Regions from separate parts of the Serratia sp. ID 25-353 genome, predicted to be linked through region 3. Evidence: predicted binding sites of a transcription regulator. Region 3 holds the regulator's gene; each other region holds the start of a gene.

The links. The regulator CRP, encoded in region 3, controls carbon source genes, mostly activating them, when cyclic AMP is high. The targets are predictions, from matches to a motif close to ATGTGANNNNNNTCACAT.
Region 1: glpT (glycerol-3-phosphate transporter) is a predicted target of CRP. The motif match lies at 4,104-4,121, and genes of this name have one in related genera.
Region 2: ACYF6X_RS02990 (YfcZ/YiiS family protein) is a predicted target of CRP. The motif match lies at 1,778-1,795, and genes of this name have one in related genera.
Region 4: aaeR (HTH-type transcriptional activator AaeR) is a predicted target of CRP. The motif match lies at 3,546-3,563, and genes of this name have one in related genera.

Annotation. Positions count from the first base shown of each region.
Region 1 is NZ_CM139236.1:198,189-205,752, forward strand. Features, by position in the region: gene pldB (lysophospholipase L2) at 1-362, shown strand, start outside; gene yigL (sugar/pyridoxal phosphate phosphatase YigL) at 367-1,164, shown strand; gene glpQ (glycerophosphodiester phosphodiesterase) at 1,360-2,439, opposite strand; gene glpT (glycerol-3-phosphate transporter) at 2,523-3,875, opposite strand; gene glpA (anaerobic glycerol-3-phosphate dehydrogenase subunit A) at 4,240-5,889, shown strand; gene glpB (glycerol-3-phosphate dehydrogenase subunit GlpB) at 5,879-7,147, shown strand; gene glpC (anaerobic glycerol-3-phosphate dehydrogenase subunit GlpC) at 7,144-7,564, shown strand, end outside.
Region 2 is NZ_CM139236.1:632,210-639,773, forward strand. Features, by position in the region: gene mlaA (phospholipid-binding lipoprotein MlaA) at 1-84, shown strand, start outside; gene fadL (long-chain fatty acid transporter FadL) at 203-1,525, opposite strand; gene ACYF6X_RS02990 (YfcZ/YiiS family protein) at 1,931-2,227, shown strand; gene fadI (acetyl-CoA C-acyltransferase FadI) at 2,424-3,734, shown strand; gene fadJ (fatty acid oxidation complex subunit alpha FadJ) at 3,734-5,899, shown strand; gene sixA (phosphohistidine phosphatase SixA) at 6,288-6,770, shown strand; gene smrB (endonuclease SmrB) at 6,838-7,368, opposite strand; gene prmB (50S ribosomal protein L3 N(5)-glutamine methyltransferase) at 7,539-7,564, shown strand, end outside.
Region 3 is NZ_CM139236.1:4,722,167-4,729,730, reverse strand. Features, by position in the region: gene ACYF6X_RS22735 (helicase HerA-like domain-containing protein) at 1-985, shown strand, start outside; gene ACYF6X_RS22730 (aminodeoxychorismate synthase component II) at 1,058-1,633, shown strand; gene argD (bifunctional acetylornithine/succinyldiaminopimelate transaminase) at 1,765-2,982, shown strand; gene ACYF6X_RS22720 (YccS/YhfK family putative transporter) at 3,023-5,101, opposite strand; gene crp (cAMP-activated global transcriptional regulator CRP) at 5,152-5,784, opposite strand; gene ACYF6X_RS22710 (OsmC family protein) at 6,167-6,574, shown strand; gene ACYF6X_RS22705 (phosphoribulokinase) at 6,613-7,482, opposite strand.
Region 4 is NZ_CM139236.1:4,506,875-4,514,438, forward strand. Features, by position in the region: gene aaeB (p-hydroxybenzoic acid efflux pump subunit AaeB) at 153-2,120, opposite strand; gene aaeA (p-hydroxybenzoic acid efflux pump subunit AaeA) at 2,120-3,055, opposite strand; gene aaeX (p-hydroxybenzoic acid efflux pump operon protein AaeX) at 3,063-3,266, opposite strand; gene aaeR (HTH-type transcriptional activator AaeR) at 3,581-4,492, shown strand; gene ACYF6X_RS21715 (hypothetical protein) at 4,483-4,827, opposite strand; gene ACYF6X_RS21720 (zinc ribbon domain-containing protein) at 4,824-5,099, opposite strand; gene uriH (uridine-preferring nucleoside hydrolase UriH) at 5,307-6,248, shown strand; gene ACYF6X_RS21730 (PglL family O-oligosaccharyltransferase) at 6,935-7,564, shown strand, end outside.

The DNA of each region.
Region 1 (7,564 bases), 580 kb from region 3:
ATGCCGATTACCCCGAGCTGCAGGTGGGCGGGCCGACCTACCATTGGGTGCGGGAGAGCATTCGTGCCGGCCGGCAGATTATCGCTCAGGCCGGGGAGATAACAACGCCGCTGTTGCTTTTGCAAGCCGGTGAGGAGCGGGTGGTCGACAACCGTTCGCACCAGGCTTTTTGTCAGGCTCTGTCAGACGCGGGGCGCCCTTGCGAAGGGGGGCTCCCGTGGGTTATCAACGGCGCACGCCATGAGATCCTGTTCGAGCGGGACGCGATGCGCGCCGAAGCACTGAACGCAATCCTGCGCTTCTTTGCTCAACACTTAGGCGGCGCGCTGCCGCCGACAACTCCATCAGAGGTTAGAACATAACGCTATGTATCACGTCGTCGCTTCCGATTTAGATGGCACGCTGCTGTCTCCTGACCATACCCTGTCGCCGTACGCCAAAGAAACGCTGAAGTTGCTGACCCAACGCGGCGTGCATTTCGTGTTCGCCACCGGCCGCCACCATATCGACGTGGGGCAGATCCGCGACAGCCTAGAGATCAGCGCCTTTATGATCACTTCCAACGGCGCGCGGGTGCATAACACCGCCGGCGAGCTGATTTTCAGCCATAACCTGGACGGGGATATCGCCCGCGATCTGTACGGCATGCTGCACGACGATCCGGAGATCACCACCAACGTCTACCGTAACGACGATTGGTTTACCAACCGCGAAAGCCCGGAGCAGGAAGAATTCTTCCAGGAGTCGGTGTTCAAATATCAGCTGTTTGAGCCGGGCCTGCTGGAAACCGACGGCGTCTGCAAGGTTTACTTCACCTGTGAAGATCACGAGCGTTTGCTGCAGGTGGAAGACGCCATCAACGCGCGCTGGGGCGATCGGGTCAATGTCAGCTTCTCGTTCCCGACCTGCCTGGAAGTGATGGCGGGCGGCGTGTCGAAAGGGCATGCGCTGGAAGAAGTGGCCAAGATCATCGGCTATACGCTGCAAGAGTGCATCGCCTTCGGCGACGGCATGAACGATCTGGAGATGCTGTCGATGGCCGGCAAGGGCTGCATCATGCGTGATGCGCATCAGCGCCTGAAGGATATGCTGCCGGAGCTGGAAGTGATCGGCTCCAACGTCGATAACGCGGTGCCGCACTACCTGCGCAAGATGTTCCTCTGAAATAACCAGGGCGCCTTACGGCGCCCTTAAAGTAAATAATAAACCGGATGATATTGCCGAGCGTAAAGAAGGCAATATCTAAAAGAACAAGGAAAATTAATTTATTGATTTTCGACTGATATCCACAAAGGAGGAAAAACCACGTTTTTTCCTCCTTTGTCAGCAATCCAAGGGCGCCTTGCGGCGCCCTTGTTATTACTTGTGCTGGCCCTGCTTCTGCAAGAACTGCACGCCCTTGTCAGGGAAGTCGGTGAACACGCCGTCGACGCCGGCCTGGTTGTAGATCACGTCATACAGCTGGTTCACGTCGGTCACGTATTTCGGCAGCGCATCGGCGCGGATGGTGAACGGATGCACCGCCAGCTTGCTGGCGTGCGCTTCTTTCACCATGTCGGTCAGCACGATATGGCCCGGCTTGGATTTATCCGCTACCACCAGCATGTGGTAGTCCGGTCCGATACCGTCGGCATACTGAGCGATTTTCTTCATCGCGCCCGGTTTGAACATCCAGTCGTAGTCGTATTCTACCCACTTGCCGTCGGCTTTCTGCTCGTAGGTTTCCTGCCAGTCGTTATAGGCGATCAGCTGCACCAGCTTCAGGTCCATACCCAGCTTCGGCTCCAGCTCGTTCTTGATACGTTTGAGCTCGTTGGCGTCGAAGCACTGCAGGTAGACGTTGTCGTTTTTGCCGGTATAGCCGTACTGCTTGAGCACCGCCAGCACTTTGCTGGAGATGTCTTTGCCTTCCTGTTTGTGGAACCAAGGCGCCTTGATTTCCGGGTAGATGCCGATGTTCTTGCCGGTCGAATGGTTCAGACCCTGCACGAACTCGATCTCTTCCTGGAAGGTGTGTACGCGGAAGTCGGATTTGCCCATCGGGAAGCGGCCAGGATAACCCTGTACCTTCTTGCCGTTTTCGATTTCAAAGCCTTCGGTGAACTTCAGCGATTTGATCTCCGCCAGCGTAAAGTCGATGGCGTAGTAGCGGCCGTCTTTGCGCGCGCGGTCCGGGAAGCGTTCGGCGACGTCGGTGACGCGATCGAGGTAATGATCGTGCAACACCACCAGCTCGTTGTCCTTGGTCATCACCAGATCTTGTTCGAGGTAATCGGCGCCCTGGGCGTAGGCCATCGCTTTCGCCGGCAGGGTGTGTTCCGGCAGGTAGCCGCTGGCGCCACGGTGGGCGATCACCACTTTGTCCGCCGCCTGTGCGGCGCTGACCATCGAGGTGGCGAGAATGATCCCTGTCAGCAGGGCTTTGACTTGAGTCCGCATTCCGTTTTTCTCCGTGTTGTTGGGGGCAGGGTAGTAAAAAGGCCGCAGGGCGGCCTTTAAATCATGCAAAAGTCGTGTGACGCTTAACCGCGCTTGGCGGCGATTTCCGCGTGGTGTTTCTTTTCGTTCAGCATGGTCAGCAGCAGCAGGATAACCGCCAGCACGCCGCCGCCGATCATCACCATGAAGCCGCCGTCCCAACCGAAGAAGTCCACGGTGTAACCGACGATGGCGCTGGCCGCAACCGAGCCGCCCAGGTAGCCGAACAGGCCGGTGAAGCCCGCGGCGGTGCCGGCGGCTTTCTTCGGTGCCAGCTCCAGCGCGTGCAGGCCGATCAGCATCACCGGACCGTAGATCAGGAAGCCGATGACCAGCATACAGATCATGTCCACGGTTGGGTTACCGGCCGGGTTCATCCAGAACACCACGGTGGCGATGGTCACCAGCGTCATGAAGAACACGCCGGTGGCGCCGCGGTTGCCTTTGAACACTTTGTCCGACATCCAGCCGCACAGCAGGGTGCCCGGGATACCGGCGTATTCATACAGGAAGTAGGCCCAGGAAGATTTGTCCAGCGCGAAGTGTTTCACTTCTTTCAGGTAGGTCGGCGACCAGTCCAGAATGCCGTAACGCAGCAGATAGACGAACACGTTGGCGACCGCGATGTACCACAGCAGCTTGTTCGGCAGAATGTACTGCATGAAGATCTGCTTGGCGGTCAGCTCTTCTTCGTCTTTTTCGCTGTAGTCGTCCGGATAGTCGTTTTTGTACTCTTCAATCGGCGGCAGGCCACAGGATTGCGGGGTGTCGCGCATCAGGGCGAAGGCGATCAGGGCCACCAGGATGGCGCCGAAGGCCGGCATGTACAGCGCCGCGTGCCAGTCGTTGAACCAGGCCATACCCAGCAGGAACAGCAGCGGCGGCAGGCCGCCACCCACGTTGTGGGCGCAGTTCCAGATGGAAACGATGCCGCCGCGTTCTTTCTGCGACCACCAGTGCACCATGGTGCGGCCGCACGGCGGCCACCCCATGCCCTGGAACCAGCCGCACAGGAACAGCAGAACGAACATCACCGCGATGCTGGAGGTGGCCCACGGCACGAAGCCCATGAACAACATCACCGCCGCCGCCAGGATCAGGCCGGCGGGCAGGAACACCCGCGGGTTGGAACGGTCGGAGACCGAGCCCATGATGAATTTGGAGAAGCCGTAGGCGATGGAGATGCCTGACAGCGCGAAGCCGAGGTCGCCGCGGCTGAAGCCTTGTTCGATCAGGTAAGGCATGGCCAGGGTGAAGTTCTTACGCACCAGGTAGTAGGCGGCGTAACCGAAGAAGATCCCCAGGAAAATTTGCCAGCGCAGCTTACGGTAGAGCGGATCTACCTTATCGCTCGGCACACGGGCGGTGTGTGCGGCCGGCTTAAAAATACTCAACATGAGCGCCTCCGATGGCTTTATCTGTTATCACATCAATATGACCTTTTACGTTCATTTGATGATTGAGCGGATATCGAATGTGGTGTTTTTGTGTTCCATAACGAGCGCCATTGTCGACAAATACGCCTGGTGTCGCTGTGACGAATGGCGCAATTGTTACACTTTCATGAAACCACGGCGGATTTTGAGCGATTCGTTAACGTTATGAAATAGAAAAACGTCCAAAAATCGTGATTATGATCACATTGATGGTTTTTTGTGGTCATTTTTATTTCGTTTTATGTTCGTTATTGTTCCTTATCAAACAAAGACCCTAATAACCGTGGCTCAATAGGCTCATAACTACCGATCCTGAGGGAGCGACATGAGCAGCTATTTTGACGGCGGCGAAACGGATGTGATCATCATCGGCGGCGGCGCCACCGGCGCAGGCATTGCCCGCGACTGTGCGCGGCGCGGCTTGCGTTGCATTTTGCTGGAGCGCCACGACATCGCCACCGGCGCCACCGGCCGCAACCACGGTTTATTGCACAGCGGTGCGCGCTATGCGGTGACCGACGGCGAGTCGGCGCGCGAGTGCATCGAAGAAAACCGCATCCTGAAACGTATCGCTCATCACTGTATCGAGCGCACCAATGGGCTGTTCATCACCCTGCCGCAGGACTCGCTGGACTATCAGCAACAGTTTATCGCCGCCTGTCGCCAGGCCGACATCGACGCCGAGGCGATCGACCCGCAGCTGGCGCTGCGGCTGGAGCCGGCGGCTAACCCGGCGCTGATCGGCGCGGTGCGCGTGCCGGACGGCACCGTCGATCCTTTCCGGCTGACCGCCGCCAACATGTTGGACGCGCGCGAACACGGCGCGCAGATCCTGACCTACCACCAGGTGGTGGGATTGTTGCGCAGCGGCGATCGGGTGACGGGCGTGCGCGTTTACGACCATCAGAATCAGCGGCGTTATGAGCTGCATGCGCCGGTGGTGGTCAACGCCGCCGGCATCTGGGGCCAGCAGATCGCCGAATACGCCGACTTGCGCATCCGCATGTTCCCGGCCAAAGGGGCGCTGCTGATCCTCGGCCACCGCATCAACAACATGGTGATCAACCGCTGCCGCAAACCGGCAGACGCCGACATCCTGGTGCCGGGCGACACCATCTCGTTGATCGGCACCACCTCGACCCATATCGACTACGACCAAATTGACAACATGCTGGTGACCCCGCAGGAGGTGGACATTCTGATCCGCGAGGGGGCGCTGTTGGCGCCCATCCTGGCGCAGACCCGCATTCTGCGCGCCTACGCCGGGGTACGGCCGCTGGTGGCCAGCGACGACGATCCCAGCGGGCGCAACGTCAGCCGCGGCATCGTGCTGCTCGATCACGCCGCTCGCGACGGGCTGGAAGGGTTTATCACCATCACCGGCGGCAAGCTGATGACCTACCGCCTGATGGCAGAGTGGGCCACCGACAAGGTGTGCGACAAGCTCGGCGTAAACCGCCCGTGCACCACCGCGCAAGACGCGTTGCCCGGATCCCGACAGTCGGCGGAGGAAACGGTGCGCAGCGTGGTTTCACTGCCCGCCAGTATTCGCGGCTCAGCAATTTACCGCCACGGCGATCGCGCCAGCCAGGTGCCGGCGGCCGATCGGCTCGACACCAGCCTGGTGTGCGAATGCGAGGCGGTGACCGCCGGGGAAGTGCGCTATGCGGTCAACTCGCTGACCGTCAATAACCTGGTGGATCTGCGCCGCCGCACCCGCGTCGGCATGGGCACCTGCCAGGGCGAACTCTGCGCCTGCCGCGCCGCTGGGCTGCTGACGCGCTTTAACGTCAGCACGCCGCAGCAATCCATCGCGCAGCTGTCGCAGTTCCTCAACGAACGGTGGAAAGGCGTACGGCCGATCGCCTGGGGCGACGCGCTGCGCGAGAGCGAATTTACCAGCTGGGTTTACCAGGGGTTATGCGGGCTTGAGGCCCAGGTCGACAAAGAGCAGGAGGCGGATGATGCGATTTGACGTAGTGGTGATTGGCGGCGGCCTGGCGGGCCTGAGCTGCGCCATTGCCGTAGCCGAACAGGGCAAGCGCTGCGCGGTGGTCAGTTCTGGCCAGAGCGCGCTCTACTTCTCCTCCGGCTCGCTCGATCTGCTGGCGAGATTGCCGGACGGCACGCCGGTCGAGATGCCGCTGGCGGCGTTACCGCAGCTGGCGCAGCAGGCGCCGCAGCATCCGTATGCCCTGATCGGGCCCGGCCGGGTGGCGGCGCTGTCCGCCGCCGCGCAGCGGCTGCTGGAGCGCTGCGGGCTGAACCTGCAGGGCGAGGGAGCCAATAACCATCTGCGTATTACGCCGCTCGGCACACGCCGTGCCACCTGGCTCAGCCCGCAGGCGATCCCGACGCTGCCGCTGACCGGCCAACTGCCGTGGCGGCGCATCGCGGTGATCGGCATCGAAGGATTCCTCGACTTCCAGCCGCAGATGGCCGCCGACTCCCTGAGCCGCGAGCTCGGCGTAGAGACGGAGGTGGCCTATCTGCACATGCCGGCGCTGGACCGATTGCGCAATAACCCCAGCGAGTTCCGCGCGGTAAACATCGCCCGGGTACTGGATTTGATGGAAAGCCTGCCGCCGATGGCCGAAGAGCTGCGGCGGCTGGCGGGGGAAGCCGAGGCGCTCTTCCTGCCTGCCTGTCTGGGCCTGGAGGACGATGCGTCGCTGGCGGTGTTGCAGGATGCGGTCGGCAAGCCGATCCGGCTGCTGCCGACGCTGCCGCCTTCGGTGCCCGGCATGCGCTTGCATCAGGCGCTGCGGCGGCGTTTCCAACAGCTGGGCGGCGTTTTCATGCCTGGCGACAGCGTGCTGCGCGCCGAGTGTGAAGCCGGCCGCGTCACCGGCCTGTATACCCGCAACCACGGCGATATTCCGCTGCGGGCGCAGCAGGTGGTGCTGGCCAGCGGCAGCTTCTTCAGCAACGGGCTGGTGGCGAATTTCGACGGGGTGCGCGAGCCAATCTTCAAGCTGGACGTACACAGCCGCGCGGATCGCGCCGACTGGAGCCGGCGCGAGCTGTTTGCACCGCAGCCTTATCTGCAGTTTGGCGTGCGCACCGACGGCAGGCTGCGGGCGATGAAACAGGGAATGCCGTTCGACAATCTGTATGCCATCGGCGCGGTCGCCGGCGGCTACGATCCGCTGCAGCAAGGCTGCGGCGCCGGCGTGTCATTGATCGGTGCGCTGCACGTCGCGCAGCAGATCGCCGCGGAGGAAAACGCATGAGCCTGCATCAGGACCACAGCTTTGAAAGCTGCATCAAATGCACCGTCTGCACCACCTACTGCCCGGTCGCCAAAGTGAACCCGCTCTATCCGGGGCCGAAACAGGCGGGGCCGGACGGCGAGCGGCTGCGGCTGAAAGATCCGGCGTTGTACGACGAAGCGCTGAAATACTGCACCAACTGCAAACGTTGTGAAGTGGCCTGCCCGTCCGACGTCAAAATCGGCGATATCATTCAACGCGCCCGCGCCGACTTCGCCCAGAACAAGCCGACGCTGCGCGATGCCATCCTCAGCCACACCGACATCATGGGCTCGCTGTCGACGCCGTTCGCGCCGATCGTCAACGCCGCTACCGGGCTGAAACCGGTGCGCAAGCTGTTGGACAAGGCGCTGAAGATCGATCACCGTCGCGAACTGC
Region 2 (7,564 bases), 1.0 Mb from region 3:
GCCAACGGCGGCTCGCTCAAGCCGGAAGAGAATCCGAACGCCAAGGCGATCCAGGGCGAGCTGGACGAGATCGACTCGCAGTAATCACGGGCGTTACGCCAATGAAAACCCGCCGTCAGGCGGGTTTTTTTTATGTCGGCGGCAAGCGACGGGCAAAAAAAAAGCGCCCCACGGGGCGCTTTGGCTTCTTTCTCAAGCGAGATTAGAAGCGGTAGTTGAAGTTGGCGCCGTACAGCCAGGCTTTACCTTCAGAGTTAAAGGTGTAAGGGCCTTCTTTGATGGTGACTTTCTGGCCGTGCATGTAGGAAATGCCGACATCAACCGACGCGTCTTTGTTGAACGCGTAAGAGGTACCTGCGCTGATCCAGAAGCGATCCTGATCCGGAATGGAGATGGAACGGTTCTGTGCCGGCACCGGGCTGTCATCGAAGGCGACACCGCCGCGGAAGGTCCAGTTGTCGTCGTAGAAGTAGGTGGTACCCAGCGCGATGCGGTAAGCGTCTTTGAAGCCTTCATGCTTTTCGAACAGCGTCTGGCCGTTGTTGCCGGTGGCTCTCAGCTCCTGGAACTGGCTCCAGCTGGTGTACGCCAGGCTGTAGTGGATGGCCCACTGCGGCGCAACTTTGTTGTAGCCGGACAGTTCCCACATCTCTGGCAGGTTCAGATCCAGAGAGCCGGGGATGGTGCTGCCGTTGGTGCCCAAAGGCAGGCCGAGGGAACCCAGAATTGGGTTATAGGCCGATGGCAGGCTGCTTTTGTAATCGCCGTCAAACTTGATTTTGACTTCGGAGCGATAGGTGAAACCGTAGCGGTTATTTTCGTCCACTTCGTACAGGATGCCGGCGTTCCAGCCGTAACCCCATTTATCGCCTTTCAGATGCGAAATTTGGGTATCAGCCGGGATCTGTGATACCGGGCCGGCTAGCTGCGGCGGTAATTGGCCAGAACCTGCGATCAGCTTCGGCAATTCACCGGCGTAGCGTTCCAGTTTGGCTTTGGCGTACACCGCATCGAAGCCCAGACCGAAGCTGAAGTGTTGGTTCAGACGGTAGGCGCCGCTCAGGTTGAGGTTAACGGTAGTCAGATCGGTCTTGCCGCCGTAAGCGCCGGCGGTATAGCCGTCGTTGAATTCGGTCGCCAGACCGTAGTTGCTGGTGACCGAGCCGCCTACGGCGAACTGATCGTTAATCGGGTGAACATAATGCAGGTTCGGCACCCAGGCGACAGGGGCGATATTTTTTGAGTCCAGGCTGGCACCGGAAGGCGATTTACCGGTGATGTCAACGTCTGGGTCGATGAAGACTGCGCCGATGGAGAGTTCCGGGCGGGTATACATCATCAACAATGCCGGGTTGCGGCTCGCCGAGGCCGCCGTATCCGCCATGGCGCCTTCGCCAGAATACGAACGTCCTAAACCAGCTGATGAGAACTCATTCAGCTGGAATCCTGCGGCAGACACGTTTGAAGAAATAATTGCCACTGCAGCTGCGAGAGCTGATTTAGTCAATAGGTTTTTCTGGCTCATGACCAAAACCTCATTATGTGTTTATTATTTAAACTATTGTTACACGAGGTAACAAGGAGCGCGGGATTGTAGGGTCCGTTATCGTTCAGACAAATCAGACCAGTGGCTGAAGTATAGGTCTGACCTGTGAAAATGTTGCAAGTTTGTTTTTGAAATATTTCCAATCTGATATCAAAAAAGAGATCTGCTTAACAAAAAGCCAGCGGTAAATAACAAAATTCTTACCATTCCTTAGCAGACGCTCATTTTTATTTGTGATTTCCATCACTTAAAACACCCAGTAAAAGTAAGTGCTAGTGATTGACGGCGTGGAAGCGTAAAATAACCGCAGAATTTTGTGGCTTTGTGCCGGTGAGTAAAACGGCAATTTGGGCTGATAACCGAGGCCCTTGAGGAGAACCAATCATGTCAGATGCAATTAATAAATGCAGCGCCCAGGAAACCGCCGCGTGTTGCTGTGTGGATGTCGGCACCGTGATGGATAACACCGATTGCACCGCGTCCTACAGCCAGGTGTTCAGCAATCAACAAGATGCGGAGGCGATGCTGGCCGCACTGAGCGAAAAGGCGCGCGCGGTAGAATCCGACCCTTGTGACATCAGCAGTAGCATTAAACCGGTTGACGGCGGCGTGCAGTTGGAGGCCGATTTCACCTTCGCCTGCCAGGCGGAAACCCTGATCTTCCAGCTCGGCCTGCGTTAATCCTCGCTTTATCCCCCGGTGCCGCCTGCTGCGCGCCGGGGATTGCTTTCCCCACACCCCCCCGATAGAAAGTGCGCCTGCTCGCAGTTTTGATCTCTGCCGGTTTGCCAAATGTAACCGTTTGGTTAACAATGACCTCATCAGGTCAGACCTCTTTCTGCCCATTGCGCTGACGTTATTTTCTTCAGGAGCATTTATGAGTAAGGCACTGCCTTTGGTGACCCGTCATGGTGACCGCATTGCGATTGTGGATGGACTGCGTACCCCCTTTGCCAAACAGGCGACTGCCTATCACGGCATTCCGGCGGTGGATTTAGGGAAAACGGCGGTGAGTGAGCTGTTGGCGCGCAGCGGCATCGATCCGCAGCTTATCGAACAGCTGGTGTTCGGCCAGGTGGTGCAAATGCCCGAAGCACCGAACATCGCGCGTGAAATCGTGCTCGGTACTGGCATGAGCGTCCATACCGACGCCTACAGCGTGTCGCGCGCCTGCGCCACCAGCTTCCAGGCGATTGCCAACGTGGCGGAGAGCATCATGGCCGGCAGCATCAGTATCGGCATTGCCGGCGGGGCGGACTCTTCTTCCGTCTTGCCGATCGGCGTCAGCAAAGCGTTGGCGCGCACGTTGGTGGACGTCAACAAGGCGCGCACGCTGTCGCAGCGTCTCAAGCTGTTCAGCCGGCTGAAATTCCGCGATCTGATGCCGGTGCCGCCGGCGGTGGCGGAGTATTCCACCGGCCTGCGCATGGGCGATACCGCCGAGCAGATGGCGAAGAGCCACGGCATCACCCGCGAGGCGCAGGATGCGCTGGCGCACCGTTCCCACGAGCTGGCGGCCAAGGCCTGGCAGCAGGGGTGGCTGCGCGATGAGGTGATGACCGCCTACGTGCCGCCTTACCGCGCGCAGCTTTCTGAAGACAACAACATCCGTAAAGATTCCAGCCTGGCCTCCTACGCCAAGCTGAAACCGGCGTTCGATCGCAAGCATGGCAGCGTCACCGCGGCCAACAGCACGCCGCTGACCGACGGTGCGGCGGCGGTATTGATGATGAGCGAATCGCGCGCCAAAGAACTGGGGTTGCAGCCGCTGGGCTATTTGCGCAGCTTCGCTTTCGCCGCTATTGACGTGTGGGAGGACATGCTGCTGGGGCCTTCCTACGCCACGCCGCTGGCGCTGGATCGCGCCGGCATCGGTCTGGCCGATCTGACGCTCATCGACATGCATGAAGCTTTCGCCGCGCAAACGCTGGCCAACCTGAAGATGTTCGCCAGCGAAGAGTTCGCCCGCGAGAAGCTTGGCCGCAGCCAGGCGATCGGCGAGGTGGACATGGACAAATTCAACGTCTTGGGCGGTTCCATCGCCTATGGCCATCCGTTCGCCGCCACCGGCGCGCGCATGATCACCCAGACGCTGCGTGAGCTGAAACGCCGCGGCGGCGGGCTGGGCCTGACCACCGCCTGCGCCGCCGGCGGATTAGGGGCCGCGATGATCGTGGAGGTGGAATGATGAGCTTTGAAAACGCATTGCATGAACAGCGCGCCAAACCGTCGGCCTTTCAGCTGACGATTCGCCCCGACAACATCGGCGTGATCACCATCGATGTGCCGGGCGATAAGGTCAATACGCTCAAGGCCGAGTTCGTCGAACAGGTAAACGATGTGCTGATCCGGGCGCAGCAGCATACCGCGCTGGAAGGGCTGGTGATCGTTTCCGGCAAGCCAGACTCGTTTATCGCCGGCGCCGACATCACTATGATTGCCGCCTGCACCAGTGCCAAAGAGGCGGAAACGCTGGCCAAGAAAGGGCAGAGCACGCTGGCGCAGATCGCCGCCTTCCCGGTGCCGGTGGTGGCTGCCATTCACGGCGCCTGCCTGGGCGGCGGCCTGGAATTGGCGCTGGCCTGCCACGGCCGCGTCTGTTCATTGGATGACAAAACCGCACTCGGTCTGCCGGAAGTGCAGCTGGGCCTGCTGCCGGGCTCCGGCGGTACGCAGCGCTTGCCGCGCCTGATCGGCGCCGCCAAGGCGCTGGACATGATCCTGACCGGCAAGCACATTCGCGCCCGCCAGGCGCTGCGCATGGGGCTGGTGGACGACGCCGTGCCGCAGTCGATCCTGTTGCAGACCGCCATCGAGCGGGTGAAACAAGGCTGGAAGCATCAGCGCGAGCTGCCGTGGCAGGATCGCCTGCTCAACGGCCCGCTGGGCAGAAGTCTGCTGTTCAGCATCGTGCGCAAGAAAACGTTGGCGAAAACCCACGGCAACTACCCGGCGGCGGAGCGCATCATTCAGGTGGTGCGCACCGGGTTGGATCACGGCAGCGCCAGTGGCTATGAGGCCGAAGCGCGCGCCTTTGGCGAACTGGCGATGACGCCGCAGTCGGCGGCGCTGCGCAGCCTGTTCTTCGCCTCCACCGCGCTGAAAAAAGAGCGGGGCGGTAATGCCAAGCCGCATGCCCTGCATCGCGTCGGCATTCTCGGTGGCGGTCTGATGGGCGGCGGGATCGCCTGCGTCACCGCAACGCGCGGCGGTTTGCCGGTTCGCATCAAAGACATTAATGAAACCGGCATCAATCACGCGCTTAAATACAGCTGGGACGTGCTCGGCAAACGGGTGCGCAGCAAGCGCATGCGCCCGGCGGAACGGCAAAAGCAGATGATGCTGATCTCCGGTTCTACCGATTACACCGGCTTTGAGCAGGTGGATATCGTGGTCGAGGCGGTGTTTGAAGATCTGGCGCTGAAGCAGAAGATGGTGGCTGAGGTTGAAGCGAACTGTGCGCCGCATACCGTGTTCGCTTCCAATACTTCCTCGTTGCCTATCGGTCATATCGCCGAACAGGCCCAGCGGCCGGAGCAGGTGATCGGCCTGCACTACTTCAGCCCGGTGGATAAAATGCCGCTGGTGGAAGTGATCCCGCACGCCGGCACCAGCGAAGAGACCATCGCGACCACCGTGGCGCTGGCGCACAAGCAGGGCAAGACCGCCATCGTGGTGGGCGACAGCGCCGGTTTTTATGTCAACCGCATCCTGGCGCCGTACATCAACGAAGCGGCGCGCTGCCTGCTGGAAGGTGAGCCGATTGAGTCGCTGGACAAGGCGCTGGTGGACTTCGGTTTCCCGGTCGGCCCCATCACTCTGCTGGATGAAGTGGGCATCGACGTCGGCACCAAAATCATTCCCGTGCTGGTCGAGGCGCTGGGGCCGCGTTTCGCCGCGCCGGCTGCGTTCGATGCGGTGCTGAAAGACGGGCGCAAAGGGCGCAAGAACGGCCGCGGCTTCTATCTCTACCCGAGCGAAGGGCAGCAGCGGCAGCGGCGCAAACGTGCGGATACCTCATTGTATACGCTGCTCGGCGTCACGCCGAAGGCGCACATGCTGCCGGCGACCGTCGCTCAGCGCTGCGTGATGATGATGCTGAACGAAGCGGCGCGCTGCCTGGATGAAGGCGTGATCCGCAGCGCGCGCGACGGGGATATCGGTGCGGTGTTCGGCATCGGCTTCCCGCCGTTCCTCGGCGGCCCGTTCCGCTATATGGACGAGCTCGGCGCCGAGAAAGTGGTGAAGACGCTGGACTACCTGCGTCAGCAGCACGGCGAGCATTTCGCCCCGTGCGAGCGCTTGCAGCGCATGGCGCAGCAGGGCGAGCGCTTTTACCCGCTGGGGAGCTGAACGCAGGGCGGCCCGATTTGCACTATAGTTGCAACAGGGCCGCGTTGTGATCGCCATCACTCCTTGCAACAGCGTCAGCCGGTGAGGCTGTACAGCAAGGCGCAGGCAGCGGTAAGTTAGCTTGACCGCCATCAATAAATTTCATGGCGGCAAGGTTAAAATTTAACCCGTTGAATTGATTGTTCTGTGAGCAACCGAGGTTTGCCAGGGGAGGGTTGCTGTAAAAAACAGCATTTTCTTTAGGCAAACTTTCAGGCAAAATGCCCGGCCGCCATAAAGAGACGGCGCGTTATCGTTTTAAAGCTTTGGCTTTGGGTTGTAAAACTCGGCGGTACAGCACGCACGGCGTTTCTGTATAGCGTTACTTTGTCAACAACAGCGGTGCAATATGCAAGTTTTGATTATGCGTCACGGAGAGGCGGCGCTCGAGGCAGCCAGCGATGCGGTAAGGCCCCTTACCCTGTGCGGCCGCGACGAGTCCCGTCAGATGGCGGCCTGGTTGAACACCAAGTCTGTGGATATTGAACGCGTGCTGGTCAGCCCCTATCTGCGGGCCGAACAGACGCTGGCGACGGTGCGTGAAGCCTTGACGCTGCCGGAGGGCGAAGAAGTGCTGCCCGAGCTGACGCCGGGCGGCAATGCCGAACAGGTCGGCAGCTATCTGCAGGCGCTGGCGATGCAAGGGGTGAGCTCGGTGCTGATCGTGTCGCACCTGCCGCTGGTGGGCTACCTGGTGGCTGAACTGTGCCCGGGCGAGTGCCCGCCGATGTTCGCGACCTCAGCGATTGCCAACGTCGATCTGCCGGCAGACGGCAGTTACGGCAAGTTTGAATGGCAGGTCAGCCCATCGCAGGTGATGGCCAAGGTGTGAGCCGCAGATGCGGTGCGGAATAAACTCAGGGCGATGTCTGACATCGCCCTGAGTCGTTTCTGCGGGCCTACTCGGCCAGCTCCACCAACAGCAGGATGGCGGCATTGCCGCCCCATTCCTTCGGCGCCTGGTGGAATGCCAGCACGTCGGGATGCTGCGCCAACCACAGCGGCGTTTGCTGTTTGAGAATGTGCTTGCCGTGCCCGTGCATCACGCAGGCGCAGTGCACGTGCTCGCGTTTGCAGGCGGCGATCAGCGCCCCCAACTCCTGCTTGGCCTGCAGCTGGGTCAGGCCGTGCAAATCGAGAAACAGCTCCGGCGAATAATCGCCGCGTCGTAGCTTCTTCAGCTCATACGGGCTGCTGCCGGGGCGCACGTAGCGCGTCGGGCCTTCCTCTTCCAGTTGCGGCTGGTATTCATCTGAAAAATAATAGCTGGCATCGACCTGCTCCTGCAGCAGCCGCTGCGGGGCAATCTGTTTGACCTTGGGCTTCGGCGGACGGTGGACGATGGTGTCCTGGCGCAGCTTTTTCGCGCCCGCCACCGACTCTCTGAAGAGCTGTTGTTCGTCTTTGCTCAGAGGGGGCTTGTTCTTCATGCTTCATTCACCGGAAATCGTTTATTTCGCTAGTTTACCTTGTGAATGAGCGCTGTCGACGCAAAACTCGGGCCAGAGTGAAAAGCGCGAGGGGCAAGCGTGATTTGTCGCGGGCTTCATGGCAAACTATGCGGCTAAATCATGAAACACAGCGCCTGCCGGAGGGCAAATTGGACAAAATTTTCGTCGACGAAGC
Region 3 (7,564 bases):
TGCCGCGTCGATCGGCGCTATCCAGCGAGGGTTGCTGACGCTGGAAGAGCAGGGCGCGAATCAGTTCTTCGGCGAGCCGATGCTGGACATCAACGATCTGATGAAAACCGACGCCAACGGTCACGGCGTGATCAACCTGCTGGCGGCGGATAAGCTTATCAATCAGCCGAAGCTGTATTCGGTGTTCCTGCTGTGGCTGCTGGCCGAGCTGTTTGAGCACCTGCCGGAAGTGGGCGACCCTGAACAGCCGAAGCTGGTGTTCTTCTTCGATGAGGCGCACCTGCTGTTCAACGATGCGCCGGCGGCGCTGTTGACCAAGATCGAACAGGTGGTGCGCCTGATCCGCTCCAAAGGCGTCGGCATTTACTTCGTCACCCAGAACCCGCTGGACATCCCGGACAGCGTACTTGGCCAGTTGGGCAACCGCGTGCAGCATGCGCTGCGCGCCTTTACCCCGCGCGATCAGAAGGCGGTGAAGACGGCGGCGCAAACCCTGCGCGCCAATCCGGCCTTCGATGCCGAAACGGCGATCACCGAGCTGGGCGTGGGCGAAGCGCTGGTGTCATTCCTCGACGAGAAGGGCCGGCCGAACGTGGTGGAGCGGGCGATGGTGATCGCGCCGGAATCCAAAATGGGCATGCTCGGTGCGGAAGGGCTGAACAGCGCAATCAACAAGTCGCCGCTGTATGGCCGCTATGAGGATATGATCGACCGCGAGTCCGCCTACGAGAAGCTGTCGTCGGGGGGCTTTGCCACCCTCGGCACCCCGCAGCAGGGGCAGCAACCGCAGGCGCAACAGCAACAACAGCAGGCGGGCGGCGGCCTGATGGACGGCTTGAACGAGTTGTTGTTCGGTTCCACTGGCCCGCGCGGCGGCAAGCGCGACGGCATCGTCCAGACCGCCGCCAAGAGCATGGCGCGCGATCTCGGCCGCCAGATCCTGCGCGGCGTGCTGGGTTCGATCACCGGCGGCCGTAAAAAGTAAGCGGAAATTATCGTCGGCAGCGGCGGGTTAAATCAGTACACTGTGGCGGCATTTTTCTCTGTCGGACCTAACATGCTGCTGCTGATCGATAACTACGACTCCTTTACCTATAACCTTTACCAGTACTTCTGCGAATTGGGCGCCGAGGTGCTGGTGAAGCGCAACGATGAGCTGCAGCTGGCCGATATCGAGCGGCTGGCGCCGCAGCATCTGGTGATTTCCCCTGGCCCCTGCACCCCGAATGAAGCGGGCATCTCACTGGCCGCCATTCGTCATTTCGCCGGCAAGCTGCCGATCCTCGGCGTTTGCCTGGGGCACCAGGCGCTGGGGCAGGCGTTCGGCGCCGAGGTGGTGCGCGCCCGCGCGGTGATGCACGGCAAAACCTCGGCGATTCGTCACCTGGGCGTCGGCGTGTTTCGCGGCCTGAGCGATCCGCTGACCGTGACCCGCTATCACTCGCTGGTGCTGAAAGCCGATACGCTGCCGGGCTGCTTTGAAGTGACCGCCTGGAGCGAACGCGACGGCGTGCGCGACGAGATCATGGGCATCCGCCACCGCACTTTGGCGTTGGAAGGTGTGCAGTTCCATCCGGAAAGCGTGCTCAGCGAGCAGGGCCATCAACTGCTGGATAATTTCCTCAAGCGTTAACTCCGGTGCGTTTTTTTCGCCCGTCAGGCGTTTTGCATTTGCGCTTGATTGGTTTTTTATGCATATTTTGTGATTATGTTTTCAATCTGATATTACGATAGCGCTGAAAAACTTTCAGGGTGGAGCCGAAAATGACTGAAAAATCCGCAGTGAGCCGCAGCACCTTTGACCAGGTGATCCTGCCTGTTTATGCACCCGCCCAGTTTGTGCCGGTGCGCGGCAAAGGCAGCCGGGTCTGGGATCAGCAGGGAAAAGAGTACATCGATTTTTCCGGCGGCATCGCGGTGACGGCGCTGGGACACTGCCACCCGGCGCTGGTCGAGGCGCTCAAACGCCAGGGCGAGACTTTGTGGCATACCAGCAACGTCTTCACCAATGAACCGGCGCTGCGCCTGGCAAGCAAACTGATCGACGCCACCTTTGCCGACCGGGTGTTCTTCGCCAACTCCGGCGCAGAGGCCAACGAGGCGGCGTTCAAACTGGCGCGCCATTACGCCATCACCCGCCACAGTCCGTACAAAACCAAAATCATCGCCTTCTATAACGCGTTCCACGGCCGCACGCTGTTCACCGTGTCGGTGGGCGGGCAGGCCAAATACTCCGACGGGTTCGGGCCGAAGCCGGCCGACATCGTGCACGTGCCGTTCAACGATTTGGCGGCGGTGAAGGCGGTGATGGACGATCACACCTGCGCGGTGGTGATGGAGCCGATTCAGGGTGAGGGCGGTATTACGCCGGTCGACGCCGGCTTCCTCAACGGCGTGCGCGAGCTTTGCGATCAACATCAGGCGCTGCTGGTGTTCGACGAAGTGCAAAGCGGCATGGGGCGCAGCGGCAAACTGTTCGCCTATATGCATTATGGCGTGACGCCGGACATTCTCACCACCGCCAAGGCGCTGGGCTGCGGTTTCCCGGTCAGCGCCATGCTGACAACCGAAGAAATTGCGTCGGTGATGCAGGTGGGCACCCACGGCACCACCTACGGCGGCAACCCGCTGGCCTGCGCGGTGGCGGAGGCGGCGCTGGACGTGATCAATACGCCGGAGGTGCTGAGCGGCATCGAGCAGCGTCATGCGCTGTATGTGCAGGCTTTGCAGCATATCGGTGATAAATACGGTATTTTCACCGCGATTCGCGGCATGGGGTTACTGATTGGCGCCGAGCTGACGCCGCATTATCACGGCAGAGCGCGCGACTTCCTCACCGCCGCCGCCGCGCGTGGGTTGATGATCCTCAACGCCGGGCCGAACGTGATCCGTTTCGCGCCGTCGCTGGTGGTGGAGCTGCAGGATATCGAGGCCGGCATGGCGCTGTTCGAGCTGGCGGTGCAGGATGTGATCAACGCCTGAAGCCCGCGCGGCATATAACGGGGCGCGGCATGCCGCGCCCTTATTGATCGCGCAGTTTGCGCTTGAGCCAAATGCCGTGGTGCGGGCGCTGGCGCCAGGCCAGCGACGAAATGGTGTGCATCACGCTCAGGTGCGACAAAATGCGCCGCAGGTGGCGCTCCATCTCGGTGACGGGCATGTCCGGATGCAGATCCGGCGGCTGCATGATGCCGCTGTTGCCGCTGCTCGGGCCGTCGTATTCCAACCGCTGCTGGCAGCTTTGCAGCGCGATTTCACAGGTTTGCAGATACGCTTCCGCCAGTTTCGGCGTCAGCATGTAGTGCTCGCGCGCCAGAATGGTCATGGCGTTCAGGTGTTCGACGATGAACTGGCTGTGAGTGACCCACAGCCGCATGTCCGCCAGATAGTTTGACGCGAACCCCGGCTCCTGCATCGCCTGATTGAGCGAGGTGAACAGCGCGTTGTGCGCCTGGTTAACCTGCATGCGAGTATAGGCCAACGCGGTGGCGTCCGGTTCCGGTTGCTTCAGCATCAGCCGCAGCGCGGCTTGATCGTTCTCCAGCGCCTGATGGGCATTCTTGCGCAGCAGCCCGCTTTGCCACTGCGGCCACAGCCAAATGGTGCCGCCGAACGCCAGCACGCAGCCGATCAGCGTATCGATCAGGCGCGGCACCAGAAAATGCGAGCCGTTCAGCGCCAGCAGCTGCAGGGTGTAAACCGCCGTGACCGTAAAGCCAATCACCGACAGCCCGTAGTTCTTGCGCGAAACCAGGTAGGCCAGCAGCGTGATCACCAACATGATGCTCAGCGTTTCGCCTTCCGGCAACTGCAGCTGCAGCAGCCCGGCCGCCAGCAATAGCCCGGCAATCGTGCCCAGCGCACGGTGCTGAATGCGCACCCGGGTGGCGTTATACCCGTTTTGGCTTACCAGCATGATGGTGAGCAGGATCCAGTAAGGCTTCGGCAGGTTGAACACCGCGCCCAGACTGCTGCCGATCGCCAGCGTCACGCCCAGCCGTGCGGCGTTGCGCAGGGCGGTGGATTTGAACGACAGGTAGCTGGCCAGCGCCGGCCAAAACGGCAGGCGGTGTTGGCCGGGCATCAGATCGCGGCGGTACAACGGATGCTGGGTACGCAGCAGGCGGGCGATGCGGCTGAAGTGGTAATAACAAAACTGGCCGACCGGGTTATCGGGATGCTGCGCCGCCATTTTTTCCAGCGCCGCCAGCTCGTGGGTCATGGAGAAGCGCTTCGAATGTTGATGGTAGAGAATATCGTGCGCCACCACGCGCAGCCGGCCGGCGATCACCTGAGCATTGCGGCGAATGATCGCTTCGGCCTGGCTCTGCTCCACCAGCTTTTGCACCTCTTCCGGCAGATGCAGGCTGACGGTGATGTGCTCCTGCAGATCCATCGCCACCTGAAAGGCGCGCTGCAGGCGCTTTTGCTCGAGGTTGTTGGCGTGCGGCAGGAAATTAAGCTGTTGGTACAAAAGGCTGATCAGATCCATCACCTTTTGCTGGCGCACCAGCAGCGGCGGCAGCGCGGTTTGCGGATCAATATGCTGGGTCAGCAGCGAGTATTTGGCTTCGAAATAGTCCGCCAGTTCCAGGTAGAGCTGGCTGAGCGTCTCGCGCATCGGCTGCTCTTTCCACAGCTTGAACCAGAACCAAGTGAATAAGCCGTACCAGGCGGTGCCGATGGCGTACAGCAGCGGCGCCTGCCAGAGAGGCACCGTACCGGCCGTGCTGAGGGCGAAGATGGCGGCCACCAGCGCCGCCGGCAACAGCCGGGCGTGCAGCGGGCTGATTTCACCGGTGACGCCGAGCAGCAGTGCCAGGCCCAGCATCAGCGCCGGCAGCGGCACGTGCCACAACATGGCCTGTTGCAGCAGCACGCTGCTGAAGGCGAACAGCGAACCGCCGACGATCAGACGTTTAAAGAAGCGCTTATGCGGTGTGTCCAGACCGGCGATATTGCAGCAGGCGGGCACCAGAGAGAACATCAGGCCGAGCTGTAGCTGGCCTATCAGCAGGCCGAACAGCACCGGCAGGCACAACACCAGCGTTTGTCGCAGTGCGTAGTTGATTTCCGGGTGGTAGATCAGGCGGCGCCACATGGCAGAAAGCAGACAAAAAAACGGCGCAGATTGCGCCGTTTCTTCAGGGATTAACGGGTGCCGTAGACGACAATGGTTTTGCCGTGGGCGGAAATCAGGTTTTGATCTTCCAGCATTTTCAGAATACGGCCAACGGTTTCACGCGAGCAGCCGACGATCTGGCCGATCTCCTGACGGGTGATCTTGATCTGCATGCCGTCCGGGTGAGTCATGGCGTCGGGTTGCTTCGCCAGATTCAGCAGGGTTTGCGCGATGCGGCCGGTCACGTCCAGGAAGGCGAGGTTGCCCACTTTTTCGGAAGTGACCTGCAGGCGGCTTGCCATTTGGGCGGACAGACGCATCAGGATGTCCGGGTTCACCTGGATCAGCTGACGGAATTTCTTGTAGGAAATTTCGGCCACTTCACAGGCGGTTTTCGCGCGAACCCAGGCGCTGCGCTCCTGGCCTTCTTCGAACAATCCGAGCTCGCCGATGAAATCCCCCTGGTTGAGGTAGGACAGGATCATCTCTTTACCTTCTTCATCCTTGATCAGCACCGCGACGGAGCCTTTCACGATGTAGTAAAGCGTTTCGGCCTTTTCACCTTGGTGAATCAGCGTACTCTTCGATGGATATTTGTGGATATGGCAATGAGACAGGAACCATTCGAGAGTAGGGTCTGTTTGCGGTTTGCCGAGAACCATTCGCTGTTATCCTCTGTTGTTATCGCTGCCTTGTGTCACAGGGGTCAGAGTTCCCTGTAAAACCCGCCTGTAGCCGCAGTCATGAGCGAGGGCTACCGGCAAGTTTTGAGGCGTGTCATAAAAATACGCTGTCGCTCTAGCATATTAACTTGCCGTAAGCGCTGCAAGCTACATTCTGTTAACATACCGGTAAAGGAGCCTTTCTCTGGGCGTTTCCCTGAAATTCAGTGTCCCGGAAAGATTTATTGCGGCTCTGTTTGTAGCACAGAGTAAGGCGGGTGTCTCGTGTTGTCTCGCTTCAGCATGATTAGCATCAGGTTACGTTGCCTGTTTCTATGCGAAAGCGTACCCTGATTTTAAGAAATTAACCGGAGTGACCAGAATGCAGGCAAGAGTTAAATGGGTGGAAGGGTTAACGTTTTTGGGTGAATCGGCCTCCGGCCACCAGGTGCTGATGGATGGCAACGCCGGCGATAAAGCGCCCAGCCCGATGGAGATGGTGCTGATGTCGGTGGGCGGCTGCAGCGCGATCGACGTGGTGTCCATCCTGCAAAAAGGGCGCAACGACGTGCGCGACTGTGAGGTGAAGCTGACCTCCGAGCGCCGTGAAGAAGCCCCGCGGTTGTTCACCCATATCAACCTGCATTTCATCGTTACCGGCCAGGACCTGACCGACAAGATCGTCGAGCGTGCGGTGAACCTGTCGGCGGAGAAATACTGCTCGGTGGCGTTGATGCTTAACAAGGCCGCCACGGTGACCCACAGTTTCGAGATCCGCCACCCGGCGTAATCGAGACGGAGCGCGGCCCGGCGCCGCGCTCAACGCGTTTATTCGATCTTCTTGCCTTCCAGCAGCCGCTGCACCAGCGGCGCCATGATCAGTTCCATCGCCAGCCCCATCTTGCCACCCGGCACCACTAACGTATTGATGTGCGAGATAAACGAGCCCTGCAGCATCGCCAGCAAATAGGGGAAGTCAATTTGATCCAGCCCGCGAAAGTGGATCACGACGAAGCTTTCGTCCAGTGAGGGAATCGCCTTGGCGGCGAACGGGTTGGAGGTGTCCACCGTCGGCACGCGCTGGAAGTTGATGTGGGTGCGCGAGAACTGCGGCGTGATGTAGTTGATGTAATCTTCCATCGAACGCACCACCGAGTCCATCACCGCTTCGCGAGAGTGACCGCGCTCGCCGGTATCGCGGATCAGTTTCTGGATCCACTCCAGGTTGACGATCGGTACCACGCCGACCAGCAGATCGACGTGGTTTGCCACGTCGTGGTGCTCGGTGACCACGCCGCCGTGCAACCCCTCGTAAAACAGCACGTCGGTCGGCGCCGGCAGCGGTTCCCACGGGGTGAAGGTACCCGGCACCTGATTGTAGGGCACCGCTTCGTCGTAGGTGTGCAGATACTTGCGCGAACGGCCGGTGCCGTTCTTGCCGTAGTCGATAAAGCTCTGCTGCAGCAGGCCGAAGTCGTTGGCCTCGGGGCCGAAATAGCTGATGTGTCTGCCCAGATCGCGCGCCTTGCGGATCGCCGCGTCCATTTCCGGCCGGGTGTAGCGGTGGAAGCTGTCACCCTCCAACTCGGCGGCGCGAATGTTGAGCTGTTGGAATATTTTGCGGAACGCCACGCTGGTGGTGGTGGTACCGGCGCCGCTGGAACCGGTCACCGCGATAACGGGATGTTTGGCAGACATGGTGGTTGTCACTCCGTGTTGAATGCGCCGGCGTCAGGGGATTATTGTGGCTCTTGTTGACGCTCTCTATGTCAGGAAAAAA
Region 4 (7,564 bases), 220 kb from region 3:
TCATGACAATGATGCCACTTTCCAGCCGTTCTGGCACTCGGAGTCTCTCTGAAAACGGGCCGCCTCTTATGAGACGGCCCGCCGTACCAGGCGCTGCTTTCAGTATAGTCGGGGAAGGCGCTGCGCAACGCGGCGCAACAGACGGGAACGCATCAATCGATCAAGGCGTGGCGATAGCGATGCAGCATGTCGGCCAGGCGTTTCACCGGCCCGGTGACGCTGAGCGGCGCCTGATTGTCCACCAGCTTCTGCTGGTACTCATTCATCTCACCCAGCAAGCGATCGTAGTAATAGGCGCGCTTGACGTCGTTCTTGGCGGAAACCACCCGATCGGCGGTGCTGCGGATCTGGCGGTGGAAGGCCGACAGCTCTTCGCTGACCGGAATTTCCGCCCGCTGCATGCGCTGGTGGGCGATGATCAGGTTCAGCGCCAGGCGATATTTGGCGATGTCGTTCGGAAACATCATCAGCAGCTGGTTAAGCTGCTGATACAGCGCAGGCAGGTGGTTTTGCCGACGGCGCGCCGCCTTGGTGGTCAGCGCCGACACCGCGCTGCTGACGAACTGGTTGAGCAACGTGCGGCCGGTGCGCTCGCGCGAATTGTCGCGGATCAGCAGCAGCACCATCAGCCCGACGCAGCTGCCGAGGAACTGACCGAGCGCCCCGTCGAGAAACTGGGTGACGTTGAACTCCATCGGGTTGCTCAGCACCAGAATGTTGATCGTCCCCGCCAACAGCCCCAGCGAACCGAGCCGCCGCTTCTGCACCTCGATGCCGATGAAAAACGCCAGCAGGCCGAGGCTGAGACACAGCAGCAAAATGCTCTGCTGCGTCGCCGGCAGGATCACCATGAAGAACAGGGAACCGACCGGGATCGCCGCCAGCATGCCCAGCACGAAATCCATCGCCACCATGCGCGGCGCCGGGGTGCGCATCGCCAGCGAGGTGATCACCGCGATGATCACCATAAAACCGCTGCCGGACGTCCAGCCGGTCCACAGCCACAGCAGGCTGCCGAACGCCGTCGCCACAAAGGTGCGCAGGCCGTTGATCATCGCGTGATGCCCTTCCGCCGAGGTCGGCTTGACCACGGTTTCAGTGCTCAACACGCCCTCTTCCACCGCGCTGATGCTGCCGTTGGTGTGTACGCCCTTCGACAGCAGCAGGTAGCGCGTCGCCGCGCCGACCCAGCCGGTGAGGGTCGGCAGCGTTTCCTCGGAGCGATGCGTGGTCAGCACCTGGCGCAACAGCTTCATGCGCTTGTGGATCTCCTGCGGGTTTTCCGCCGGCACCATCAGTTGCTCCCGCAGGCTCGCTTGCAGCGCATCCGGGTGATTCAGCAGGATCAGATAGGTTTCGCAAGCCTGGGTGATCAGCGTCAGCGACAGGGTATGCAGCGCTTTTACCCGGCGGTTGACCTTCTGCCAGCGCGAGGACTCCATCATCAGGTTGTTGCGCATGCCATCCAGCGCCGTAGTGCTCTTGACCAGATTGCTCCAGGCGCGGTCAATATCCTCTTTGTCGGCGTTGCTGATGCACATCTGCATCAGCCGGTATTGATCCACCAGCAACTGATCCACCGCCCGATCGATGTCCTGCTTGATCGAACGCGGCGAGAACAGCAGATCCGCCAACACGGCGCTGACGATGCCCAGCACGATCTCGCTGCAACGCTCGATGGCGAACTGCGGCGCTTCCAGCAGATGAGACTCGCTGGTGGCAACCGTCACGATGATGATCAGCGCGGTATACCCGGCCAGCCCCCAGGCATAGGAGTTCTCCACCTTGATCAGCGAAGAGAGCCAGGTGCAGAAACCGGCCCAGATGCAGCACAGCAGCAGCATCACCACCGGCGCGCGGGCGGTGGTGATGATAATGAGCAGGCCGACGAAGCACCCGATAAAGGTGCCGATGATGCGCAGCCAACCGCGGTGGCGGATGGCGCCGGAGAAGGGTTCACCGCCGGCGGCAAAGGCCGGGCCGGCGGCGACGATGGCGGCGGTCATCGCCGACCAGCGCGGAGTTTCCAGGTTGAGATGGAAGCCGACGAACAGCGCAAACACAATCGCGAAGCTGAGTTTGAAGGCAAATCTCAGCCGGATAAAGGTTGGGCTACTCATTAGCCGAACTCACGCAGCCGGTGCATCAGGCGCACAAAAGGCGAGCCGCTGTCGGCATTGCGATCGTTCTTGCCGACGATCACCACGGTGGCGGTGGTACCGGCCGGGTACGGATGCTGTTGGTCCTTGGCGTCCAGCAGGATCTTCACCGGCACGCGCTGCGCCAGGCGCACCCACTCCAGGTTGCTGTCGATCGAGGCCAATCCTTTGTTGTTAACCGTGCTGCTGCTGTTGTTTACCGCCGCCGCCACGCTGTCGACGGTGCCATGCATGATGCGATTGCTGCCGAGCGGGGTGATCTCCGCGCGGTCGCCCTTATTCAGGCCGGTCAGCTTGGTTTCTTCCAGATAGGCCAGGATGTAGAAGGAGTCTTTCTTCACCAGCGCCACCGCCACCGAGCCGCGGGTGATGTATTCGCCGGCGTGGACGTTGAGGTTGGTGATCCAGCCATCGGCCGGGGCACGCACCGTGGTGCGCTCCAGATCCAGCTGCGCCAGCTCACGCGCCGCCACGGCCTTCGCCAGCTGGTGCTGCACGGTCTGCAGCGAGTTGTTCGACTGGTCGATTTCTTCCTGCGACATCGCCTGCACGCCCAACTTCACGCGGCGGCCGGCCTCACGCCGTTTTTCCGCCGCCAGCGTTTGATAGTAGGCGACGTCGGCACCGGCCTCCGCCAGCGCCTGCTCATAGCGCGGCCGATCGACCACGAACAGCACCTGCCCTTTCTTCACCAGTTGGTTGTCCACCACCGGCACGTCGGTCAGCAGGCCACTGACGTCCGGCGCGATCGCCACCACGTCGGCGGTGAACTTGGCGTCACGCGTCCACGGCGACTCGGTGTAGAACACCCAGGCCTTGAACACCGCAACGATGCCCAGCAGCACAAGAATCAAAGTGATCGCGATTCGGGTTATTTTTATCGAAAAATTTTTCACAGCGACCTCAAACAAAAAGACATGAAATCAGATAAAACAAGCAGCAATACAGCGCGGTATTAAACAGCGCCGGATGCCAGACAAAATCGTAAATCCCCGTCGGCTGCAGCAGGCGGCGCAAGAGAAAAAACAGCGCCAGCGACACCAGCAGCTCGAAAAACACCGGCGGAAACGACAGTCCGAAGATGACCATAACCGGAAGCAAACTCATCAATTTTTCCTTATTGTTCACTGCGCCGGGGAAAGACACATCTCGCCATTCACATTCTCTTTACATTTTAGCGTGCGCGCGCCACAAATCTTGACCAGACAGCTTGTCCAGGTCACGAACCCGAAAAAAGGTTAAACTTTGGGGCAGACGTCCACGACAGGGATTGCGAGGGTGCCGGAGGAGCGGCAGGATTACGTCGCCGATCGCTCTCGCACGTTGGTAAGGTCTATTCACCCGACCACGTTATATTAGCCTGCTTACTATCAAGGCATCAACAATCTGTGATCTAAATCACTTTTAAGCCAGAGTGAATAATGGAAAGATTAAAACGGATGTCGGTATTCGCCAAAGTGGTTGAGTTCGGGTCGTTTACCGCGGCCGCGCGCCAACTCGACATGAGCGTTTCATCGATCAGCCAAACCGTCTCGAAACTGGAAAATGAGCTGCAGGTCAAGCTGTTGAACCGCAGCACGCGCAGCATCGGCCTGACCGAGGCCGGCAAAATCTACTATCAGGGCTGCCGGCGCATGCTGCACGAAGTCAGCGAAGTGCATGAGCAACTGTATGCGTTTAACAATACCCCCGCCGGCACGCTGCGCATCGGCAGCTCATCCACCATGGCGCAAAACGTGCTGGCGAACATGACCGCCGAGATGATGAAAGAGTACCCGGGCCTGACGGTCAACCTGGTGACCGGCATTCCGGCGCCGGATCTGATCACCGACGGATTGGATCTGGTGATCCGCACCGGCGCGCTGCAGGACTCCAGCCTGTTCTCCCGCCGCCTGGGGCAGATGCCGATGGTGGTGTGCGCCGCCAAAAGCTACCTCAGCCAGCACGGCACGCCGCAGAAGCCGAGCGACATGGTCAACTTTTCCTGGCTGGAGTACAGCGTGCGGCCCGACAGCGAATTTGAACTGATGTCGCCGGAGGGCATCACCACGCGCATTTCACCGCAGGGGCGCTTCGTCACCAACGACTCTTCCACCATGATCCGTTGGCTGAAAAACGGCGCCGGCATCGCCTACGCCCCGCTGATGTGGGTGATCGAAGAGATCAACCGCGGCGAGATCGAGATCCTGTTCAAAAGCTACCATTCGGATCCGCGGCCGATCTATGCGCTCTATACCGAGAAGGACAAACTGCCGCTTAAGGTGCAGGTATGCATCAACTACCTAACCGACTATTTCGAACGCGTGGCGGCGGTCTATCAGGGTTATCGCTGAGCGGCGCTCAAATAGCGGTGCGCCAGCGCGCCCAGCAGTATCAGAGCCAGCATGCCGAGGCCCCACAGCAGCCAGACGGCGTAGCCCGCCCAGTTCAGCAGCAGAGGAAAATAGCTCGCCAGACCGCTGCCCAGCTGTTTCAGCCACGGCAGCCAGGCATCCAGCACCGTCTGCGGTACCAAACTCAGCACACCGCTCACCGGCAACGATGCACTGCCGGCTGCGTCCGCCAACGCCGGGAGCCAGGTCAGCACGCCGGCCACGCCCCAGGCCAGCAGCGTCCATAGCGCCATGGTGCCCAGCAGCAGCGCGAGTGTCCAACCGCCCCGGTTCATGGCACACCGCCGCCACACTGCGAGCAAAAGCGGCTGCCCGGCGGCAGCGGCGCGGCGCACTGGCCGCAGGTGGCGCTCAGCGCGGCAAACGGCTGGCCGCAGCGATGGCAATAACGTGCGTCCGATTTATTCACCGCCTGGCATTTCGGGCACTGCGGCCCCGGCTCGCCATGCTGGTTATAGCGGTTGCCATGATGCCCGCCGCGGTGACCCGCGCGCTGATGACCGCCGTTAATACCGCCCTGCCCCAACAACCTTTTCAGTAAGCTCATCCCGCCTCTCCTCTGTGCATTAACGCTGAAGCTCACTGTAAACCCTGGAGCAAACTCCAGGGTAAAGCCCGGCGAGCAGGATTTACGTTTCATTACATCGTAAAAGTGGCAAGGCTTTGATGCCGTTAACAAAAGCACCATCGGCATTATCCCACGCCGCCGCGCTGCGTTATGCTGCGGGAACCTCTCCCTGCATCAGGAATAACCATGAAAAAAATCATACTGGACTGTGACCCGGGGCATGACGACGCCATCGCCCTGTTGCTGGCCTGGGGCAATCCGCAGATCGACCTGCTGGCGGTCACCACCGTGGTGGGTAACCAGACGTTGGACAAAGTGACGCGCAACGCGCTGGCGGTGGCGCGCATCGCCAATATCACCGGCGTGCCCTTCGCCGCCGGCTGCCCACGTCCGCTGGTGCGCAATATCGAAGTGGCGCCCGACATTCACGGCGATTCCGGCCTCGATGGCCCGGTGCTGCCGGAACCCCACCTGCAGCTGGACTCGCGCCATGCGGTAGATCTGATCATCGAGACCGTGATGGCCCATCCACCCGGCAGCGTGACGCTGGTGCCGACCGGCGGCCTGACCAATATCGCCATGGCGGTGCGTAAAGAGCCGCGCATTGCCGAACGGGTCAAGGAAGTGGTGCTGATGGGCGGCGGCTATCATGTGGGCAACTGGAGCGCGGTAGCGGAGTTCAATATCAAAATCGATCCCGAGGCGGCGCACATCGTGTTTAACGAAAAATGGCCGCTGACCATGGTCGGGCTGGATCTCACTCACCAGGCTTTGGCCACGCCGGCAGTCTGCGAGCGCATCGCCGCCCTCGGCACCCGGCCGGCCACCTTCGTCGGCGAACTGCTGGCATTCTTTGGCCGTATGTACCAGCAGGCGCAGGGCTTCAGCGCCCCACCGGTACACGATCCTTGCGCCGTCGCCTACGTAATCGATCCGAGCGTGATGACGGTACGCAAAGCGCCGGTGGATATCGAACTGACCGGCACCCTGACGCTGGGCATGACGGTCGCGGACTTCCGCGCGCCGCCGCCGCCGGACTGCCACACCCAGGTCGCGGTCAAACTGGATCAGGATAAATTCTGGGATCTGGTGGTAGATGCGCTGGAGCGGATTGGCGAAGTGGAGTGAGAGCGGTGCAGCATGAACTAACGCGCTTTTACAAGCGCGTTAGTCCGTCTGGCATCACGGCAACAGGGATAGGCAGACCATCGCTCCGTTATTTCCATAGGCACAGAACAATCTTAAAAAAATTTACTTTAAAAAAACTTAAAAAAAATCATAAGAACAAGAAGAGTCTTAATAAAAATAAAAAAAGACGTGATAAAGAAAATATGAAATAAAATAATGAACGGCGATAAATAAAACCACACCTACCGCACCACCATTGGCAACAACGATTTAACAAGAAAATGCTTACCTCATTGGCTACATCGCCTGCCGACCCAGAAGCTCGCTGTCGCAAACACGGCATTTCATTACGCACAATAAAACTTCAACGAATTGATTTAAATACAAAAATAAAACAAAATATTAAAAATTGACTGGAGCAAGATGAATTTGAGAAAATGACAACCCTGCTTTTTTCAAACAAATAAGGCACCCTTTGCAGGCAACTGAAATACGGCTTACCTTTTTATATGATTCGCACCACGCTCACAGGGAAAAATTATTTATCGCTTCAACATGAAGCCTTTTCAATTCCCATAAAATATTTTAATCATTGAAGATTCAGCGAATTTAAACACCAAAGTAAAGGATAGGGAATAATTAAAATATGCTTTCAATAAACGCTATCAGGCCTTGGCAGGTTAACCATGGCCGATAAATCTCCCGCTAACGCAGCGACCATTGCCGTGCTGCCCCTGCTGCTGATTTGGATGGCGGTGATTCTGCCGGTCTATCATCCCAACATGGGCGGCGGCGGCCTGGCGCTGCCGCAAAATATTCTGGCCTGGAGCGCTATGGCGCTGACCACGCTGCTCGTGACCGCCACCGTTTGTGTTGGCCGTGCCCGTCTTTCACTTACCCCCACCGCACGGCTGTTGCTGCTCGGCATCGCCGTGCTGGCGTTGCCGCTGCTGTATACCCGCCCCGAGTGGCGCGAAGATGCCCTGTGGCGCTGCGCCGGTTTGCTCGGTGGCTGGCTGTTCTATGTCGCTTGCCTACAGCTGCGCCTCACCGCCCGGCAGCGCGACCTGTTGCTGTTCGGCCTGCTGTTCGCCGTCGGCGTTCAGGCGCTGTTGGCGGCGCTACAGCTGTTCGCCCCTGCTCTGGCCTGGGTATCTCCTAACGGCAGCCGGGTCTACGGCGTCTTTCAGCAACCGAACGTGCTCGGCAGCTTTATCGCCACCGGGCTGGCTTTGGCGCTCTGGCTGCTGCTTGCCCCCCTCTCTGCGCCGACACAGCGGCGGCAACTCCCGCTGCTCGCGCTGCTGGTCGCTTTC